3 regions of the Pelagerythrobacter marensis genome follow, and region 3 is predicted to be linked to each of the others. Evidence: riboswitches for the same ligand, from Rfam matches in the RefSeq annotation. Region 3 holds a riboswitch; each other region holds the start of a gene.
What was found. A riboswitch is a leader RNA that binds a small molecule or an ion and turns the genes downstream of it on or off. The one in region 3 is predicted to bind cobalamin.

Region 1 (6,140 bases), 1.3 Mb from region 3:
CCAGCCGGGGCGGGGCCAAAGCCCCTGCCGCCTAGTACCGGTAGTGATCCGGCTTGAACGGCCCCTGTTGCGGAACGCCGATATAGTCGGCCTGCTTCTTGCTCAGCTGCGTCAGCGTGGCGCCGAGCTTTTCGAGATGCAGCGCGGCGACCTTCTCGTCGAGATGCTTGGGCAGGACGTAAACGTCGTTCTGATACTCGCCTGACTTGGTGAACAGTTCGATCTGCGCCAGCGTCTGATTGGTGAAGCTGCTGCTCATCACGAAGCTCGGATGGCCCGTGGCGCAGCCCAGGTTCACCAGCCGCCCCTTCGCGAGGACGAGGATCGACTTGCCGTCGGGGAAAGTCACGAGGTCCGTGCCCGGCTTGATCTCCTTCCAGGTGTAGTTGTCGAGCGCGGAGATCTGGATCTCGCTGTCGAAGTGCCCGATGTTGCACACGATCGCCATGTGCTTCATCGCCTTCATGTGCTCGGCGGTGATAACATCCTCGTTGCCGGTCGCGGTGACGAAGATGTCGCAGCGCTGCACGGCTTCTTCCATCGTCACCACCTCGAACCCGTCCATCGCCGCCTGGAGCGCGCAGATCGGATCGATCTCGGTCACCATGACGCGCGCACCGCCATTGCGCAGCGACGCCGCCGAGCCTTTGCCGACGTCGCCGTAGCCCGCGACGCAGGCGACCTTGCCGGCCAGCATGACGTCGGTCGCGCGGCGGATCGCATCGACCAGCGATTCCTTGCACCCGTAGAGATTGTCGAACTTCGATTTGGTCACGCTGTCATTCACGTTGATCGCGGGGAACGGCAGCTTGCCCTGCTTGGCGATCTGATACAGCCGCATGACGCCGGTGGTGGTCTCTTCCGAAACGCCCTTGATCGCCTTGACCGATTTCGTGAGGTAGCCCGGCTTCGCCTTGACGAACGCCTTGAGCGCGCGCTGCATCTCGATCTCTTCGGCGTTCTGCGGCGCAGGCATTTCCTCGCCCGCCTCGATCCGCGCGCCCCAGAGCGCGAACATCGTCGCATCGCCGCCATCGTCGAGGATCATGTTGGCCGTGCGATCGGCGTCGTCGCCGGTCGACCAGTCGAAAATCCTGCCGACATAGTCCCAGTAATCGGCCAGGCTTTCGCCCTTCACCGCGAACACCGGCACGCCGTTGGCGGCCATAGCCGCGGCGGCATGATCCTGGGTCGAGAAAATGTTGCAGGTCGCCCACCGCACTTCCGCACCGAGCGCGGTCAGCGTTTCGATCAGGACCGCGGTCTGGATCGTCATGTGCAGCGACCCGGTGATCCGCGCGCCCTTCAGCGGCTGCGCTTCGCCGTACTCCTCGCGCAGCGCCATCAACCCCGGCATTTCGGTTTCGGCGATCGCGATCTCGTCGCGTCCGTAGTCGGCGAGGCTGATGTCCTTGACGATGTAATCCTGCTTGGCGTCGGCCACGAAATTCTCCTGAAATCTGCTTGCATTGCGCGCGCGGAGCGCGGGTTCTTCGGGTCTGCGCATTTAGCGACCGCCCTGCCGCGAAGCAAATATAAAGCGATCTTTATATCCTTTGCCGTTGCCGCGCGCATTGCAGCCTCTATATCGGCACGCGAACGAATGGGACGACGAAAGGATATTGCGAGATGACGATTTCGGTTGGCGACAGAATTCCCGATGTGAAGCTGGTGAAGGCGACCGAGAACGGTCCCGAACAGGTTCAGACGAGCGAGTATTTCCAGGGCAAGAAAGTGGCGCTGTTTTCGGTCCCCGGCGCGTTCACGCCGACCTGCTCGGCGCGCCATCTGCCCGGCTATGTCGAGAAGGCAGCGGACCTCAAGGCGAAGGGTGTGGACGAGATTGCCTGCACCGCGGTCAACGATGCGTTCGTCCTGAGCGCGTGGAACAGCCAGGCCGGATCTTCGGACATCACGATGCTGGCCGACGGGAACGGCGAATTCGCGCAGGCGACCGGGCTGACCATGGACGGCAGCGGTTTCGGACTCGGCCAGCGCGGCCAGCGCTATTCGATGATCGTCGAAGACGGCGTGGTGAAGGAACTCAATGTCGAGCAGCCGGGCGATTTCTCGGTCTCGAGTGCGGAGCACATGCTCGGCCAGCTCTGACGATCTGCCGGCGGTCCGCGCGTCTGACGCCGGACCGCCTTGACCCGCGCCCCGATCGGCGCGATTCGAACGGTGTCGAGGTTCTCCGGCTGGGCTGTCCTGCCGGAGCTAAGACGGGAAGCCGGTGCGCCCTGCGGGCAAGTCCGGCGCTGCCCCCGCAACTGTAAGCGGAGAGCGGCGGTCCATCGATGTCACTGGGGGTCTCGCCCTGGGAAGACGGACCGTCCGCGCCGACCCGCGAGCCAGGAGACCTGCCTCCGACACGAAAACGTCCACCGGCGGGGTGCCCGGTCTGGTCGCATGCAAGCCGCGCGGCCAAGCCTGCGCGACCGGTGCGCGTGCCCGATCGGCCGTCTCGCCCCATTCGCGGGATTAGACGACGATGACGCTTCGCACCCCCTCGCCCGGCTCCACACCGCCGGCGTCCGACGACGGCAATCCGAAAGCCTGCACCGGCCGGCCGGTGCAATTGATCGACATGGTGTTCCCCGGCGACGCCAACCATCACGGCACCCTGTTCGGCGGCGTGGCGCTCGCCCACATGGACAAAGTGGCATTCCTCGCCGCATCGCGCCACGGCCGCGCGCCGTTCGTCACCGCATCATGCGAGAAGATCGATTTCGCCGCTCCTGCGCGCGAAGGCGATATGGTCGAAGTGACCGGCCGGGTGGTGCGCGTCGGCTCCAGCTCGCTCGATGTCGAAGTCGAGCTGGTGGCCGAGGGGCCGGTAACGGGCGAACGGAACGTGTGCACGAGAGGCCGCTTCGCAATGGTGGCGCGAAAAGGGCCGGACACGCGCCTGCCGCTTCCACCGATCGCGCCTGACGAAAGTGCGGGAGAGGCGGCCTGGGGCGGCGCGCTGAGACTGGCCGAGATGGTGTTCCCCGGGCAGACCAATCACTACGGCACGCTCTACGGCGGCGATGCGCTGCGGATGATGGGCAAGGCCGCGTTTATCGCCGCGACCAGGCACGTGCGTAGAGTCCTCGTCATGGCATCGTCCGACCGGATCGATTTCGTCGCCCCGATCGGCGAAGGCGACATGGTAGAGCTGGTGGCGCAAGTGAAGATGACGGGGCGCAGTTCGATCCGCGTGGCGGTCGAGCTATGGTCGGAAGCGCTACTGACCGGCGAGCGGCGACATGCCGCGACCGCCCTGTTCACACTGGTCAGCGTCGATCCCGAGGGGCACCCCCTGCCTCTCAATAGCCCATCAGCTTGAGCACTTCCTCGCGGCTGCGCGGGTCGTCGAGGAACGTGCCCATCATGCGGCTGGTGGTCATCGTCACGCCGGGGGTACGGACCCCGCGTGCGGTCATGCAGCTGTGGCTCGCTTCGATCACGACTGCCACGCCCTGGGGCTGGAGGTGCTCCCAGATGCAGTCGGCAACTTCGGCGGTCAGCCGCTCCTGCACCTGCAGGCGGCGGGCGAAACCGTGGAGCACGCGAGCGAGCTTGGAAATGCCGACGACGCGGTCGGTCGGCAGATAGGCGATCGCGGCCTTGCCGATGATCGGCGCCATATGGTGTTCGCAGTGGCTCTGGAAGGGAATGTCCTTCAGCAGGACGATTTCGTTGTAGCCGCCGACCTCCTCGAAAACGCGGCTCAGATGGATCGCGGGATCCTCGCGATAGCCGAGGCAATATTCCTTCCACGCGCGGGCAACGCGGCTGGGGGTGTCGAGCAGCCCTTCCCGCTCCGGGTCGTCGCCCGCCCAGCGGATCAGTGTGCGGATCGCTTCCTGCACATCGTCGGGCACGGGTGGTTTGCCGTGCAATACGTCTTCGTCCGGCCCGACCAGACTGCTCATGCTATCGTCCCCTTTCATGCCTTTTTCACGCTGCGGGCAGCGCTTCGCAGAAGGCTTCCCTTGCGGAAAAGTCCGCCGTTGGCAAACGGCTCGAGGATGTCCTGCGGGTTTTCCGGGTCGAGGATGCCGGAATCGGCGAGCGCTTCCTCGACTCCGCTGAGATCGGGCACTTCATAGGGCCGCAGCGATCGCCCGTCGCCCTGCCCATGGCGCGCGATCAGGCGATGCATCGACGGATCGTCTGCCAGCAGCCGACCGACCTCCTCCTCCGCCAGCCCGCAATGTTCGGCCAGCAGGGAATGCCGCAGCGCAGCGATGCCTGCCGCCGCATGGTCGTTGCCCGGTCGATCGCAGTCCAAGAACACGTCGCATTCCGAATCGAGACCCATCGAACGGTTGTTGAAGTTGGCCGACCCGATCCGCAGGATGCGGTCGTCAATAATCGTGACCTTGGCGTGGACGTAGATCGGCGTTTCCCCCGTATGGGGCACATAGATGCGAAAACGGTCCTTGTGATCGAGTTCGGCCAGACACTCGATCAGTCGCACCCGCGCGTAATCCATCGCCTGCTGTTCCAGCCAGCCTTCGGCCGTTTTGGGCTGGACCATCACGATTTCGGGCGGATCGTCCTCCTTCAATCGCTCACCGATCGCTTCGGCGATCTTGCGCGAGGTGAAATACTGGTTCTCGCTGTAGATGAAGCGCTTTGCCTGACGGATCTGTGCCAGCAGAAGTTGCTCGATCTCGCAAACCTGCGGCATACCGTCGTAGCAGGCGCGCGTGCGGGCAATGCCGAGTTCGACGTTCTCGAACTGCACGGCCAGACCGTCGGGCCACAGGCTCTCTTCGGGAATCGGAACCTGGTCCAGGGTTTCCCCGCCAGCCCGTTCCCATCGTTCGCGGCCCAGAACGCCCAGGATCCTGGCCGCCTCCCCCTCGAACATCATGGTGGCATCGTGCCAGGGCCCGTAACGCCTGCCATGCGGCCGGCGGCGGCGCCGGTCGTGTTCGTGGTGGTCGCGCGTATCCCACCGGTCCTGAGTCATGTCGATCCCGCCGCAAACCGCCAGCTTGTCGTCGAGCACGGCGATCTTCTGATGATGCGAACAACCGACGGGATGGTGGGTATCGAACTTCAGGGTGATCCCCTTGTGGGCAGCCATGCGCGCCAGATCGACCAGCATGTATCCGCGCGTGAAGAACTGGACGAGGCCCAGGCTCCATTTGAGCACGCGAATCTCCAGACCCTGGCGATGGCGCGCCAGCCACATCAGGAAACTGCCCAGCCGGCGGGGATATTTTCGCCGCAGGATGCGATGAAACCACCTGCGGCCGAGTGCCAGGTGGATGCGGGTGTCGAAATCCCACCCGACCAGAAATATCCGATGCCGCGCCTTCAGCATCGCCTGCTGCATCAGCGCGAAATAATCGGCAGCATCGACGATCACGCTGGCCCGATCGACCCGGGCATATCGCCATACCCCGGGCTCGTCGGACTCGTCGCCGAACTCGGCCTCCGCGGCCCCGGCGTCGCCTGTTCTCACCCCGCCTCCGCGCTGTTATTCCTTGGCGTCTTCCATTTTTTCGGGCGTGACTTCGGCATCCGCTTTCTCCTCGCGCTTGCGACGTTCGAACACCGATTCCATGTGCTCCTCATCCTCGTCTGTAAGATAACCTTCGAAATCGGGAAAGTGATCTTCCTCTTCCTCGTCGATGTGGTGGCGATAGCGATGATCGAGCGTTTTGAACTTGGTCAGCCACGCGCTCGACGACATGTCGGTCGCGGCCAGATCGTTCAGCATTTCGTCGATCTCGTGATGCTCGGCCACCGAATGCCGGGTTTCGTCGGTCGTTTCGGGCTTGCGCAACATGGTGGAATAGAGCGCCTGCTCCTCGGCCGCGGCGTGGCTTTTCAGCTCTTTGGTGAGTTCGGTGAATAGCTGTTTGCGCTGCTCGCTCTCGCCTTCGGTTTCGAGCAGCTGGTCCAACAGTTTGCGGTGTCTGTCGTGATCCTGTTTAAGTCGCGCGAAAATCGCTTCGGCGGCCATGTTCGGAGTCCTCGTGCTGTCATGATGGTCTAGCCTGAAATGGGCGAAGCGATACATCGTTCCGCAAGCAAGCGGGATGACTATCGCGATCGGGAGGACCATATGCGCATGATGGATCGTAATCCCCAACCTCCCGACGCCGCGGAAATGGAGCGCATGGCGCATGCCGTTG
Region 2 (6,140 bases), 1.4 Mb from region 3:
TCGTTATCGAGCGTGCTTTCGTCGGCTAGCGCCGCCCTTTCGCAGTCGTCGCATTCGCCGGGGAGAGGAAACATGGCAACGGGAAGAGAGAAATTTGCGCAAGGCATATTGGTGCGATTGTTCAGGGCCTGGTCGGCCTGCCGTGCAGCGGGAGCGGGCGCGGGCGACTTCGCCCGAATGCAGGAAATCGTCGCGCCGCTCGATCTGCCCGACGAGGCCGTGCCGGCCTGCGCCAGCCTGTTCGAATTGATCGAAGCGCACCTGGGGCGGCCGCTGCACGCGGAACGTTGTTGCAGCCAGCGCCTCTCGCCCGACGAGCGCGCGCTGCTGGGGGTGGTCTCGATCGCGCCCGCGCTGCGGCCTGCTGTCGCCGTCGTTCAGGTGCCGCACGGCCTTCCCGGTGCGATCTGCTGGGCGGCGATGGTCGTGCGCCGCGCCTTCGCGATCGAGGAAGGCACCGCCTTGCCGGGCGCGGCCCCGGGCGTGGCGGCCCGGTGCCCGTTCGAGCGCGTTTCATCGAAGGAGGCGTTTCGTGGCTTTTGATCTTGCCCAGCTCACCAGCACGCCGGACCTGCGGACCGTGCCGCCGGTCCAGGCGCGGCTGGTCTGCGCGATGCGCTACACCCACCTGGCGCGAAATGTGAACGACTATTCGCACCGCGGGCTTGCCCGGCATCTCGGCACGCTGTGCGCGGTGCAGAGCTTCCATGTATTCATGGACGAGGCGGGGCGGGCATGGCCGGAGAAGATCGTTCTCAACCCCCCGTGCCAGCCCGCCTTCAGCTACGACGAAATGCTGCTGGTCGATCTGGCGACTGCGGCGGCGCGCGGCGAACGCGCCCGGTTCGACGCGTTCGTCCGCGACATGATCGGGGAAGGTGGTCGCAATGCCGTCTGGGCGGCTGCGCGGCGCATGATGCGGCACCTGGTGACGGGCGTCGGTTGAGACCCGCCCGCTCGCAGGACGAACGGCAACGACGGGCGCGGCCGGGGCAAAGGCGCTCGCCCCGGCCGCCACGCCAGGCCGGTCAGGCGAGCGTGCCGCGAACCGACCGGGCCGCCGCGACCATGTTGGTCAGGGCAGGGCGCACGTCTTCCCACTTGCGGGTTTTCAGGCCGCAATCGGGATTGACCCACAGCTGCCGCGGATCGATTGCGGCAGAGGCCTTGCGCAGCAGGGCCTCTATCTCGTCTGCCGGCGGAACACGGGGCGAATGGATATCGTAGACCCCCGGTCCGATCTCCGCCGGATAGCGGTAGCTGGCGAAGGCATCGAGCAATTCCATCTTCGACCGGGCGGTTTCGATCGAGATGACATCGGCATCCATCGCCCCGATCGCGGCGATGATATCGTTGAATTCCGAATAGCACATGTGGGTATGGATCTGCGTTTCCGGCGCGACGCCGGATGCCGCCAGGCGGAAGCATTCGACCGCCCAGTCCAGATACTCGTCCCAGCCCGCGCGGCGGAGCGGCAGCCCTTCGCGCAGGGCAGCTTCGTCGATCTGGATGATCCGCGCGCCCGCGGCTTCGAGGTCGTTCGCTTCGTCGCGGATCGCCAGCGCGATCTGGCGGCAGGTTTCGGCACGCGGCTGATCGTCGCGCACGAACGACCATTGCAGGATCGTGATCGGGCCGGTCAGCATCCCTTTCACGGGGCGTTCGGTCAGGCTCTGGGCATGGCGCCACCAGTCCACCGTCATCGCGCGCGGGCGCGAGACATCGCCATAGAGGATCGGTGGACGCACGCAGCGCGAGCCGTAGCTCTGCACCCATCCGGCGCGGGTGAACGCGAAGCCGGATAGCTGTTCGCCGAAATACTGGACCATGTCGTTGCGCTCGAACTCTCCGTGGACGAGCACGTCGAGGCCGATATCCTCCTGCCAGCGGATCGCCCGCCCGGTTTCTTCGCGCAGGAACGCTTCGTAGCCCGCACGGTCGAGCGTGCCCTTGCGATGATCGGCACGGGCTTTACGCACGGCGCCGGTCTGGGGAAACGATCCGATGGTGGTGGTCGGCAACGGCGGAAGGCGGAGATGTTCGCGCTGGCGTTCGATCCGCCGCGCGAAGGGCATATCGCGGCGCGCCGACGCGGGCGTGATCCCCGCGACCCGCTCGCGCACCGCGCGATCGTTGGTCAGCGGGGAGCCGCGCCGGGCCGCGATCGCATCGGCATTGGCCGACAGCTCGTCGGCAACGACGTAGCGCCCGCGTTCCAGCCCGAGGCCCAGCAGCGCCAGTTCCTCCAGCTTCTGCACGCCGAATGCGAGCCAGTCGGCGATCTGCGGGTCGAGTTCGGTTTCGAGCGCGAGATCGATCGGCGCGTGAAGCAGCGAGCAGGATGGAGCGATCTGGATTGCGCGGCGGGCCTTCACAACGGGGGCGAGCCGATCGATCAGAGCGCCGAGATCGGCCTTCCACACGTTGCGCCCGTCAATCACGCCCAGGGAAAGCACGAGATCCTCTCTCGCGTGCGTCAAGGCAGGCTCCAGCTGATCGGGCGCGCGGACCAGGTCGAGGTGCAGACCGGCGACGGGAAGCGACAGGGCAAGGTCGAGATTTTCCTCCAGACCGCCGAAATAGGTCGTGAGCATGATCTGCGGACCTGCTGCACTGCCCAGGTCGGCATAGGCGGTACGAAACGCCTCGCGCGCGGTCTCGTCCAGATCCGTCACCAGTGCCGGCTCGTCGATCTGCACCCATTCGGCGCCGGCGGCGCGCAGCTGTGCCAGCAGTTCGCGATAGACCGGCAGCAGGGCGGGGAGCAGCGTGAGCGGAGCAAACCCGGGTGTGCGCGATTTTGCCAGCAACAGCCAGGTCACCGGGCCGATCACCACGGGGCGCGAGCGATGGCCAAGCGCCAGTGCTTCCGCAAATTCGCCCAGCGGCTTGGCCGCGCAGAGCGAGAACGCCTGGCCCGGCTCTACCTCGGGGACCATGTAGTGATAGTTGGTGTCGAACCACTTGGTCATTTCCTGCGCCGGCAGGCCGTCGCTTTCCTGCCGGTGGCTACAGGCCGCATCGTCTTCGCGCTCGGCGTCCGATCGCGTTCCGCGCGCCATTGCGAAATAGACCTCGAGCGAATCGGGCGCTCCCAGGTCGCGGTAGGCCTGCGGAATGGCACCGAGCATCACGCTGGTGTCGAGCACCTGGTCGTAGAGCGAGAAATCGTTGCTCGGCAGCACGGCGATTCCGGCCGCGCTCTGCCGCGCCCAGTTGGCGGCGCGCAGCGAGCGTGCGGTTTCGCGCAGCGCGCTTTCGTCGATGCTTCCGGCCCAAAAGGCTTCGAGCGCCTTCTTCAGTTCGCGGCGCGGACCGATGCGGGGGAAGCCGAGATTGGCGGTGGTAACGGGCATGAGTCGTCTCCTCCGGCCGCGCGCTTTCGCCCGGCCGTTGCTGGTTCTTCGATCAGTCGGTTTGCGGTGAGGGGCAGCGCGCCGCGTCAGACAGACCCGGCGCGCATGCACATTCGGATCGGGCGGCAAACGAAGGCCGGATGGGGCATATTCGGCATCGATCGTATCACCTCGCATCGCGGGCGGAGATCGGTCGGGCGTGCGCGCGGCAAGGTGGAGGCCCGATACAGGGCACCTTTCTATCGCGCGTCCGCCGGAAGAACCCCCGTCCGAAGAACGTTATCGCGTCGCAGGCAGGTCTCCTGGCTCGCGGGTCGTCGCGATGGCCCCGAACCTTCCCGGTTCCGCCCGGCGGAACCAGTGGTCGAATTGGGGCACCGCTCTCCGCCTACAGTTGCGGGGGCAGCGCCGGACTTCATCCCCGCGGGACGTCACCGGCTTCCCGTCTTAGCCTCGCGAAAGTGCGAATCGCATCGCCCTGCACGAGGAACCTCGACCGGCCCTACAAAGCCCCGATCGCTCGTATTGTCAAGAAAGATATAAAGAGTTCTATATATCTTGATCTCTCTGGGGTCGCTCTGGCCCTAAGGTAAAGCGAGTATGCGCTGGGCGATCGGTTCCAGCGCGCCCGCGTCGAGCGGGGCATCGGGATTGTTCCAGCTCAAGGTCAGGATACGCCATTCGCCCTCTTGATCCTGCAGAAGCCAGGTCAGGTTGAGGACACCCGGCTCCGACCCGCCCTTGTACCCGACGTAGCGCCAGTCTTGACGGCGCCCTTCGGGCAAGGCCGGATCGATCGCCATGATTCGGCGCGCGGTGGGATCGTCGAGCGCGACAATGCGCCGCATGAGCGAAGCCAGATCGCGCCCGCTGGCAAACCATTCGAGTGTGTCGATCGCCGTCGGCCGGGTGAATGTCGGCTTGATTATCCGTTCGGGATCGCCGGCGATTTCGGTCGAGAATGCATCGATCAGCCGGGCCTGCTCGTCCTCGCCCGCCGCGGCATAGGCAAGCCCGTGCTGAAGATCGCCTTTGAGGCCGAACAGTTCGAGCGTGGTAAGAAACGGCAGGGTAATGTCGGGCGCCGAGTGGCCGCTGGCTCGCAGTTCCTCGGCAATGGCGTCGCGGCCGACGACTGCGATAAGCTGATCTGTCGCCGTGTTATCGCTGAGAGATATCATGAGGGTGGCGAGCGTCTGCAGCGTCACGGGGGACCCCTCGGGCCAGTCCTGCGATATTCCGCTCGGCAAGGAGCGTCTGTCGAGGCGCACGACTTCGTCCCACGAACGCTCGCCCCTGACCACCTGGCGAGCCAGGGCCGACAGGACATAGAGCTTGAAGGTCGATCCGATCGCATATTGCGCATCGGCGTCGATCGCCAGGATCGGATCGACCTGGTCGTCCAGCAGGGCGTAATAGACGCTGATCCTGCCAGGCAGCGCGGCGAGATCGGCCACGATCTTGTCCGCTCCGTCGTCGATCGGATCGAACTGGTTCAGCAACAACCCCGTGACTCGCCCGTCCGGGTCGAGCCGCACGGGCCCGCGCGCGATCGCCCGGTCGAATCGGAGCGCGATCACGCCGGCGCCGGTGCCGGTACTCGCGACGTTCTCCAATCCGTGAAGCGCGCCGAACTGCCGGGTCATCTGCTGCATCATGGCCCTCAGTTGCGTTTCGGACACTGCCGCGAGAAACGACGGAGCGAACACCTCGCGCGCCGGTCGCTCCTCGCGGAGGACGGCCACCACGCCTTCGGCAGCCGCCTCGAGCGGCGCGGGCACCGCGCTTTCTGCTGGCGGCACCTGCGCGGCAAGCGGAGCGGACGGAACGGCAAGGCCCAGGGCAAGCGAAGCGGCGATCGGTCGGATCATGGCGTGGTTCCCCTTGTTGCGCTGCAATCGTGGACGCTTCGGGCAAGCGCGTCGAGAGCGCTGTCGCTGAAACGAACCGATTCCCTGATAGGGGGTCGGGCACATCGTCCGGTTTCGTTTTCTCCCCGTCGCCGAAATTTCGTATCCGGCGCGGCAGCGGGTAAGCCGGGCGCGAAACGATTCACGCGTCAACCTGGGGAGCATCGATGCCCACCGAAAATATCAGCGTCGCGACCGAAGCCGGACACGAACTGGCCGGATCTCTCGAACTGCCGACGGGCCTTGTGCGCGGTGCCGCCCTATTCGCGCACTGCTTTACGTGCACGCGCCAGAGCAAGGCGGCGGTCGCGACCGCCCGGGCATTGGCGCGGGAGGGAATCGCGTGCCTGCGTTTCGATTTCACCGGTCTCGGCGGCAGCGGCGGGGAGTTCGGGCGCGCCGGCTTCGCCACCGACGTTGCCGATTTGATCGCGGCCGCCCGCTATCTGGCCGACCGTTTCGGCAACAGGATATTGCTGGTCGGGCACAGCCTGGGCGGGGCGGCGGTGCTGGCCGCAGCCGGCGGCCTCGGTTTCGACCGGGTTGCGGCAATTGCGACCATCGGCGCGCCTTCGAACGTGCCGCACGTGCTGGAACGCATCGAAGGCGACCTGTCCGCGATTCGCGAACGCGGTTCCGGCTCGGTCTCGATCGGAGGCCGTTCCTTCGAACTGAGCCGCGAATTTCTGGAGCGGGTGGAGAACATCGACCTGGTCGCAGAAGTCGGAAAATTGCGCGTGCCGCTGCTGCTGCTGCATTCGCCGACCGACGACCTGGTGGGCATCGAGAATGCAGGCGTCCTGTTCCAGGCCGCGCGCCATCCCAAGAGTTTCGTGAGCCTCGAGGGGGCCGACCATCTCCTGCTCGACGAACG
Region 3 (6,140 bases):
AAGATGGACCCGTGCCAGCTCTCCGCCCGAGAGCGTGTCGGCGGCGCGCTCCTCGAACCCGGCGAGGCGGCAGGCCGCGACCGCGCGTGCCACTGCCGCCGCATCCTCCGCCGAGAGCCGGCCGGGCGCCGCGCCATAGGCGAAACGGCCGAGCGCGATCACGTCGCGCACCGGCATCGGCCAGGCGAGCGGGCGCGTCTGCGGCAGGTAGGCGATCTTGCGCGCGCGGGCCATCGGCGAGAGGCTGCGGACGCTGGTGCCGTCGATCAGCGCCTCGCCCGCGTCGGGCGCGAGCAGGCCCAGTGCGAGCCGCAGGAGAGTCGACTTGCCCGAACCGTTGGGACCGATCAGCATGGTCAGCTCGCCCGGGCCGAGCCGAAAGCCGGCATTTTCGACGAGCGGGCGCCCCCCGGCGCGATAGGTGAGCCCGTGGGCTTCGAGCACGCTCATCGCATGAGCCTCCCGCGTGCGGCGATCCAGACGAAGATCGGCGCCCCGATCAGCGCGGCGACGACGCCCAGCCGCAGTTCGCTGTCGGTCGGCAGGAGCCGCACGCCAATGTCGGCCAGGACCAGCACCAGCGCGCCGAGCAGGGCCGAGGGCACCAGCAGGCGCGCCGGATCGTAGCCGACGAGGGGCCGGACGAGGTGCGGCGCGACGATCCCGACGAAGCCGATCGCGCCCGCGAGCGAGACCGCCGCGCCGGTCGCCAACCCCGCGCCGAGGATCACCGCGAGCCGCTGCCGCCTGAGGTCCAGCCCGACGCCCTCCGCCGCTTCCTCCCCCAGCGCCAGCGCGGCGAGACCCCGGCGGGTGGCGAGAAGCGTGCCGAAACCCACGACAAGGAACGGCGCGGCGTAGGCGAGATCGGCGAAGCTGCGGTTGGCGACCGTGCCCAGCGTCCAGTTGATCATGTCGGCCAGCGTGAAGGGATTGGGCGCGAGGTTCATCAGCAACGCCATCAGCGCGGCGGAAAAGCTCGACAGGCCGACGCCGACCAGGATCAGCGTCACCGCCGAGCGGGTCCGTAGTGCAGCGATCGCGACCACCAGTGTCGCCGCCAGCGCTCCGGCAATCGCGGCCAGCGGCAGGATCAGCGGACCGGCGCCGGCGAGGCCGAAGAAGAGCACGAAGGTCGCGAACAGCGCGGCGGTGGCGGAGACGCCGAGAATGCCCGGTTCGGCGAGCGGGTTGCGCAGCAGGCCCTGCAGCGCCGCGCCGCTCATCCCCAGCGCCGCGCCGACCGCGGCGGCGGCGAGCGCGCGGGGCAGGCGGATCTGCCAGACCACGAGGCTATCGCCCGCACTCCCTTGCAGGCTCAGCGCGCCCAGCACGCGCGCGAACGACAACGGCACCGAGCCGAGCAGGAGGGCGAGCAGGATCGCGCCGATCAGCGCGAGCACGAGGAGAAGGTTCGCACGCGCGGTCATGGCGCGTCTCTCTGTGCCGCGTGCGACAGCGCCTCGATCGCGTCGATCAGGAACCATCCGCCGCAGCTTGTCCAGGCGCCTTCGAGCGGCACGACGGGGCGGTTTTCGAGCTGCGCCTGCGCCACCGGGTGGCGCGCGGCGCTCCAGATGTCGCCCTGGCTTTCGACGCCTTCGTAGAAGGCCGGCGCGACCACGTCGGGGCGTTCGTAGGCGAGCCGCTCGAGCGGCAGGATGTTCCAGCCGGCCCGGTCCTGGAAATTGGCGAGCCCGGCGGTGCGCAGGATTTCGTGGACCAACGTGCCTTCGCCCGAGGTCATGCCCCCCGGCGTCATGTAAAGCGCGGTGCGGGGCCTGTCCGGCGGGGCCGGCAGGGCGGCGAGGCGGCGGTCCATATCGGCCGCCACGCGCTGCGCCTCCGCCCCGGCGCCCAGCGCGCTGCCCACGCGCACCACTTCCTCGCGCACTTCGGCGATCGTTTGCGGGAAGCCGATCTGGACCACCGGCACGCCGAGGTCTTCGAGAAAGGGCACCACGTCGGCCCCTCCGCCGAACGAGCGGATCACGAGGTCGGGCCGGAGTGCGAGAATATCGGCGGTGCGCGGCCGCACCATGGGCAGCCCTTCGGCCTCGGCGCGCATGTAAGAGAACCGCTCCCCCGCATAGGGCGAGAGCGCGAGGATCGCGTCGCGATCGGCGAAGCGGAGCACGTACTGGTCGGCGCAATAATCGAGGCTGACGATGCGTTGCGGTTCGGTGCCCGGTGGGGCGGCTGGTTCCGGCGCCGGAGCGCAGGATGCCAGGAACAACGCCACGAGGCCGGCAAGCCGGTGCTTTCGCCTCAGGACCGATCGCCATTTGTGCCCGGTGTCATCCCCGCGAAAGCGGGGATCCAGGGTACGGCGGTTGCTCCATGGATTCCCGCGTGCGCGGGAATGACAAACGGGTGTGAGAGATGTCCCCGTTTTCGAGGACCGGTGACGCTGAAAGCCGCCATTTGCAGACCGCCGGGGCTGAATGCCGATTGGCCCTGGCGCGCTTTTCGGCCATCCTGCATCGCGCATGGCGGAACCCCGTTCGCGGCGCGGGGAGGCTCGGGGCCCCGCATCGCCTGGACAGTCTTGGCCCGCCGGGGGCTTCTCGCTCCGGCGCCGATAGCCCGGCCGATGGCTGTCGCTTCTGCGGGAAAACGCGTTTCCCGTCCGATCGAGCTGACCCGGCTCCCGGACGAACGACGCGACGGCAGGTCTCCTGGCTTGCGGATCGGCGCCCTGGGCCGTCTTCCCGGAAAGCCGCTCCGTTGCCGGAAACGGTGTCCAGTGACGCGGTGGCCCGGGGCTCCCCGCTTACAGTTGCGGGCACAGCGCCGGCTTTGCACCGGCTTCCCTCTTCGCCGCAAAAGCGGCACCGTCTGGCGCGGCACTTGCGGCCGCGAGGCGCGGGTTGTCAATGGCGGAGCGGGTCAATCCTGCGCAGCGCTGCACGGTAGCGGGTCGGTTTGCATATCCGTGTCTTGGCAGCTCTGGCGAATGCTGCGGCAACTTTACCGTCGTCACCCCGGACTTGATCCGGGGTCCCGCTACCTTCCGCGAGCGGGGGGAGGTGGCCTTGGTACGAACGAAACAAGCGGGACCCCGGATCAAGTCCGGGGTGACGGAGGTGTTGGTGGCCGCCTCCACTTGATCGCAGAAATTCAAACCGACCCGCTATCCGCATCCGCCATCGCCTTGCGCATTTTCGCCAGCGCGGCGGCCTTGAGCTGGTGCACGCGCGGCACGCTGACTTCCAGAACGGCGGCGATTTCGGACAAGTTGAGTTCCTCGACGAAATAGAGCTGGATCACCAGCTGGTGCCGTTCACCCAGGCCCGAGAGCGCCGCGATCAGGCTTTCGCGGTCTTCCTGCTGGAGAACCTGCCGTTCGGCGTCGGGTTCGGCCGAGGCGAAGGCGCCGTCGGTTTCCGAATAGCATTCGTCGAGCGAGGCGATCCGCGTTTCCGCCAGATCGCGCTCGAACTGGAGAAAATCCTTCACCGGCATGTCGAGCGCTTCGGCCAGTTCGGGCGCCGACGGCTCGCGGTCGAGCGAGCGGCGCAGTTTCGCCCGCGTCGTCTCAAGCATCCGCCGGCGCGTGCGCGCGCCGCGCGAATCGGGCGAGGCGCTGCGCAGCAGGTCCACCATCGCGCCGCGCACGCGCATCTTGGCATAGGCGGCAAAGCCGTCGTCGCTGGGCGAATCGTGCTTCTGCGCGCATTCGGTCAGCGCGACCAGGCCCGCCTGAATCAGATCCTCGACATCGACCGTCGGGCCGCCGCTGCCCGACAGGTGCCAGGCAAGCTTGCGGACCATCGGCAGGAACCGGGTCACCCGGTCGCCGACATTGCCGCGATAGGCTTCCGCTGCCGCGAACTGGGTATGATCGAGCTTCATGCGGCCATCGCCTCCGTTCTCATCTCTGCGCCCGCCGCGGGCTGTTCGGCCTGTCCGGCCGGTTCGGCCTGCGGAGCGGGTTGGTCTTCGCCCCCGACAACCGCGATCACCTCGATCGGCTGGGAGACGGGAAGTTCGTTGATCGACAGCACCGCGCAGCCCGGCGCGCGCAGCCGCAGCAGGCTGGCCAGCGGGCGGCGTGCGCGGGGCTGCACGATCAGAGCGGGGGTGCCGGCGCCGGCCGGGCGCTCGGCCAGAATCGCCGCGATCCGTTCGCCGATCGACCGGGCCAGGTCCGGTTCGATCACGATCGCGCCGCTGGTCGGGTCCTGCATCCCGCCGACGACCATTTCCTCAAGCTGCGCGGCCAGCGTGATCACGGGCAGGCGCTGGTCGGGCGGGCAGAGGCTGCCGACCAGCATCGGGCCGAGATCGGCGCGCAGCATGTCGACCAGCTTGTCGTGGTCGGTCGTCTGTTGCGCCGCCTGCGACAGGCTGGAGAGCACCGGAATCGGATGAGCGAGCGCGATCCCGTCGGCCAGGAGCGTGCGCAGCAGGCGGGTGATCGCGGCCAGCGAAAGCGGCTGCGGCGTGATCGTTTCCACCAGCTGCGCGTTGCGCTCGCGGACCATGTCGAGCAGCTCGCGCACCTGGTCGGGGCCGAGCAGTTCCTGCGGCCGGGCGGAGAGGAGCTGGTTGACGTGGGTGGCGACGACGCTTTCGGCGTCGACCACCAGATATCCCTCGGCCACGGCCAGGTCGCGCGTCGCCGGCTCGATCCAGATCGCCGGGCAGCCGAAGCTGGGGTCCAGCGTCGCCTCGCCCGGGATTTCGGCCAGGCGACCGGCCTCGCCGGTATCGATCGCCAGCATCCGGTCGGCCCGCAGCTTGCCGGTGCCGAGCGGCGCACCGCCCAGCGTCACGCGGTAGGAATCGGGCGCGAGGTCGAAGCTGTCCTTGATGCGGAACTGCGGCACGACGAAGCCGAAGGCCTGGCACAGCTGCCGCCGCAGCCCGGTCAGCCGGGCGACCAGCGGCGCGCCGCGCTTCTCGTCCGCCAGGTGGACCAGGCCGAAGCCGAGTTCGACCGTCACCAGCGCCTGTTCCGACACGTCCTCGATCGCGATGCGGGTGGCATCGGGCGCGGGCTCCGGCTCTTCCGCCGGCACGAATTTCTTGCGCCGGCTGAGCATGTGCCAGAGCGCGAAGGCCCCGGCGGCGAGCGGCAGGAAGACCGATTGCGGCATGGCCGGGATCGTCCCCATCGCGGCGAGAATGCAGGCGACGGGCAGCCAGATGCCCGGCTCCGCCAACTGGCCGCCGATCTGGCCGGTGAGGTCGCGCGAGTCGGCCACGCGGGTGACGATCACCGCGGCCGCGATCGACAGCAGCAGCGCCGGGATCGAGGCGACCAGCGCGTCGCCCACCGCCAGCGTGACATAGACCTGGCCCGCTTCGGCGGCGGTCAGCCCGTGGGTCGCCATGCCGAGGACGAAACCGGCCACGATGTTGACCAGCAGGATCAGCAGCGCGGCGATTGCGTCGCCCTTCACGAACTTGCTGGCGCCGTCCATCGAGCCGTAGAAGTCCGCCTCGGTCGCGATCTCGCGCCGGCGGGCCTTGGCTTCCTCGGCCGTCATCAGCCCGGCGGCGAGATCGGCGTCGATTGCCATCTGCTTGCCGGGCAGGGCGTCGAGCGTGAAGCGGGCGGAGACTTCCGACACGCGGCCCGCGCCCTTGGTCACCACGACCAGGTTGATGATCATCAGGATCATGAACACGAACAGGCCGACCGCGAAGTTGCCGCCGATCAGGAAGGCGCCGAACGCCTCGATCACTTTGCCCGCGGCAGCCTCCCCCTCGTGCCCGTTCATCAGCACGACGCGGGTGGATGCGACGTTGAGCGCGAGGCGCATCAGCGTCGCGAACAGCAGGACGGAGGGGAAGGAGGAGAAGTCGAGCGGCTTTTCCGCATTCATCGCCGCCATCAGCACCGCGACCGAAAGCGCGATGTTGAGGACGAAGAACAGGTCGAGCATGGCCGCCGGGATCGGCACGACCATCAGCACGATGACCGCAAGAATGCCGACCGGCAGCGCCATCGAGGGCGTGAGGAAGGAACGCCAGGTCACAGCCCGAACGCCCTGAACTTGCCATAGGCCTCACCCACCTGGCGCGCGGCGCGCCCGGCCAGGGCATCCGATCCGCCGAAAGTCGCCCGCAGCGTTTCGGCCATCGAGGGGCGGGAGGGTACCGCTTCCGGCTCGCTCGCAAAGCTGCGCCGG

Region 1: linked by a shared signal. The riboswitch ahead of V5F89_RS12220 (acyl-CoA thioesterase) and the one ahead of V5F89_RS05925 (ABC transporter substrate-binding protein) in region 3 are both predicted to bind cobalamin.
Region 2: linked by a shared signal. The riboswitch ahead of metE (5-methyltetrahydropteroyltriglutamate--homocysteine S-methyltransferase) and the one ahead of V5F89_RS05925 (ABC transporter substrate-binding protein) in region 3 are both predicted to bind cobalamin.

The regions. Positions count from the first base shown of each region.
Region 1 covers NZ_CP144918.1:2,570,924-2,577,063, reverse strand. Annotated here, with positions in the region: gene ahcY (adenosylhomocysteinase) at 32-1,444, opposite strand; gene V5F89_RS12225 (peroxiredoxin) at 1,630-2,109, shown strand; cobalamin riboswitch at 2,171-2,382, shown strand; gene V5F89_RS12220 (acyl-CoA thioesterase) at 2,492-3,331, shown strand; gene folE (GTP cyclohydrolase I FolE) at 3,312-3,920, opposite strand; gene V5F89_RS12210 (phospholipase D-like domain-containing protein) at 3,935-5,464, opposite strand; gene V5F89_RS12205 (hemerythrin domain-containing protein) at 5,480-5,968, opposite strand; gene V5F89_RS12200 (metallopeptidase family protein) at 6,077-6,140, shown strand, end outside.
Region 2 covers NZ_CP144918.1:2,807,353-2,813,492, reverse strand. Annotated here, with positions in the region: gene V5F89_RS13465 (ferredoxin--NADP reductase) at 1-29, shown strand, start outside; gene V5F89_RS13460 (hypothetical protein) at 112-543, shown strand; gene V5F89_RS13455 (hypothetical protein) at 533-946, shown strand; gene metE (5-methyltetrahydropteroyltriglutamate--homocysteine S-methyltransferase) at 1,029-3,356, opposite strand; cobalamin riboswitch at 3,631-3,866, opposite strand; gene V5F89_RS13445 (serine hydrolase) at 3,941-5,227, opposite strand; gene V5F89_RS13440 (bifunctional alpha/beta hydrolase/OsmC family protein) at 5,434-6,140, shown strand, end outside.
Region 3 covers NZ_CP144918.1:1,285,618-1,291,757, forward strand. Annotated here, with positions in the region: gene V5F89_RS05915 (ABC transporter ATP-binding protein) at 1-450, opposite strand, end outside; gene V5F89_RS05920 (iron ABC transporter permease) at 447-1,430, opposite strand; gene V5F89_RS05925 (ABC transporter substrate-binding protein) at 1,427-2,242, opposite strand; cobalamin riboswitch at 2,666-2,839, opposite strand; gene V5F89_RS05930 (FliA/WhiG family RNA polymerase sigma factor) at 3,121-3,855, opposite strand; gene V5F89_RS05935 (flagellar biosynthesis protein FlhA) at 3,852-5,957, opposite strand; gene V5F89_RS05940 (lytic transglycosylase domain-containing protein) at 5,984-6,140, opposite strand, start outside.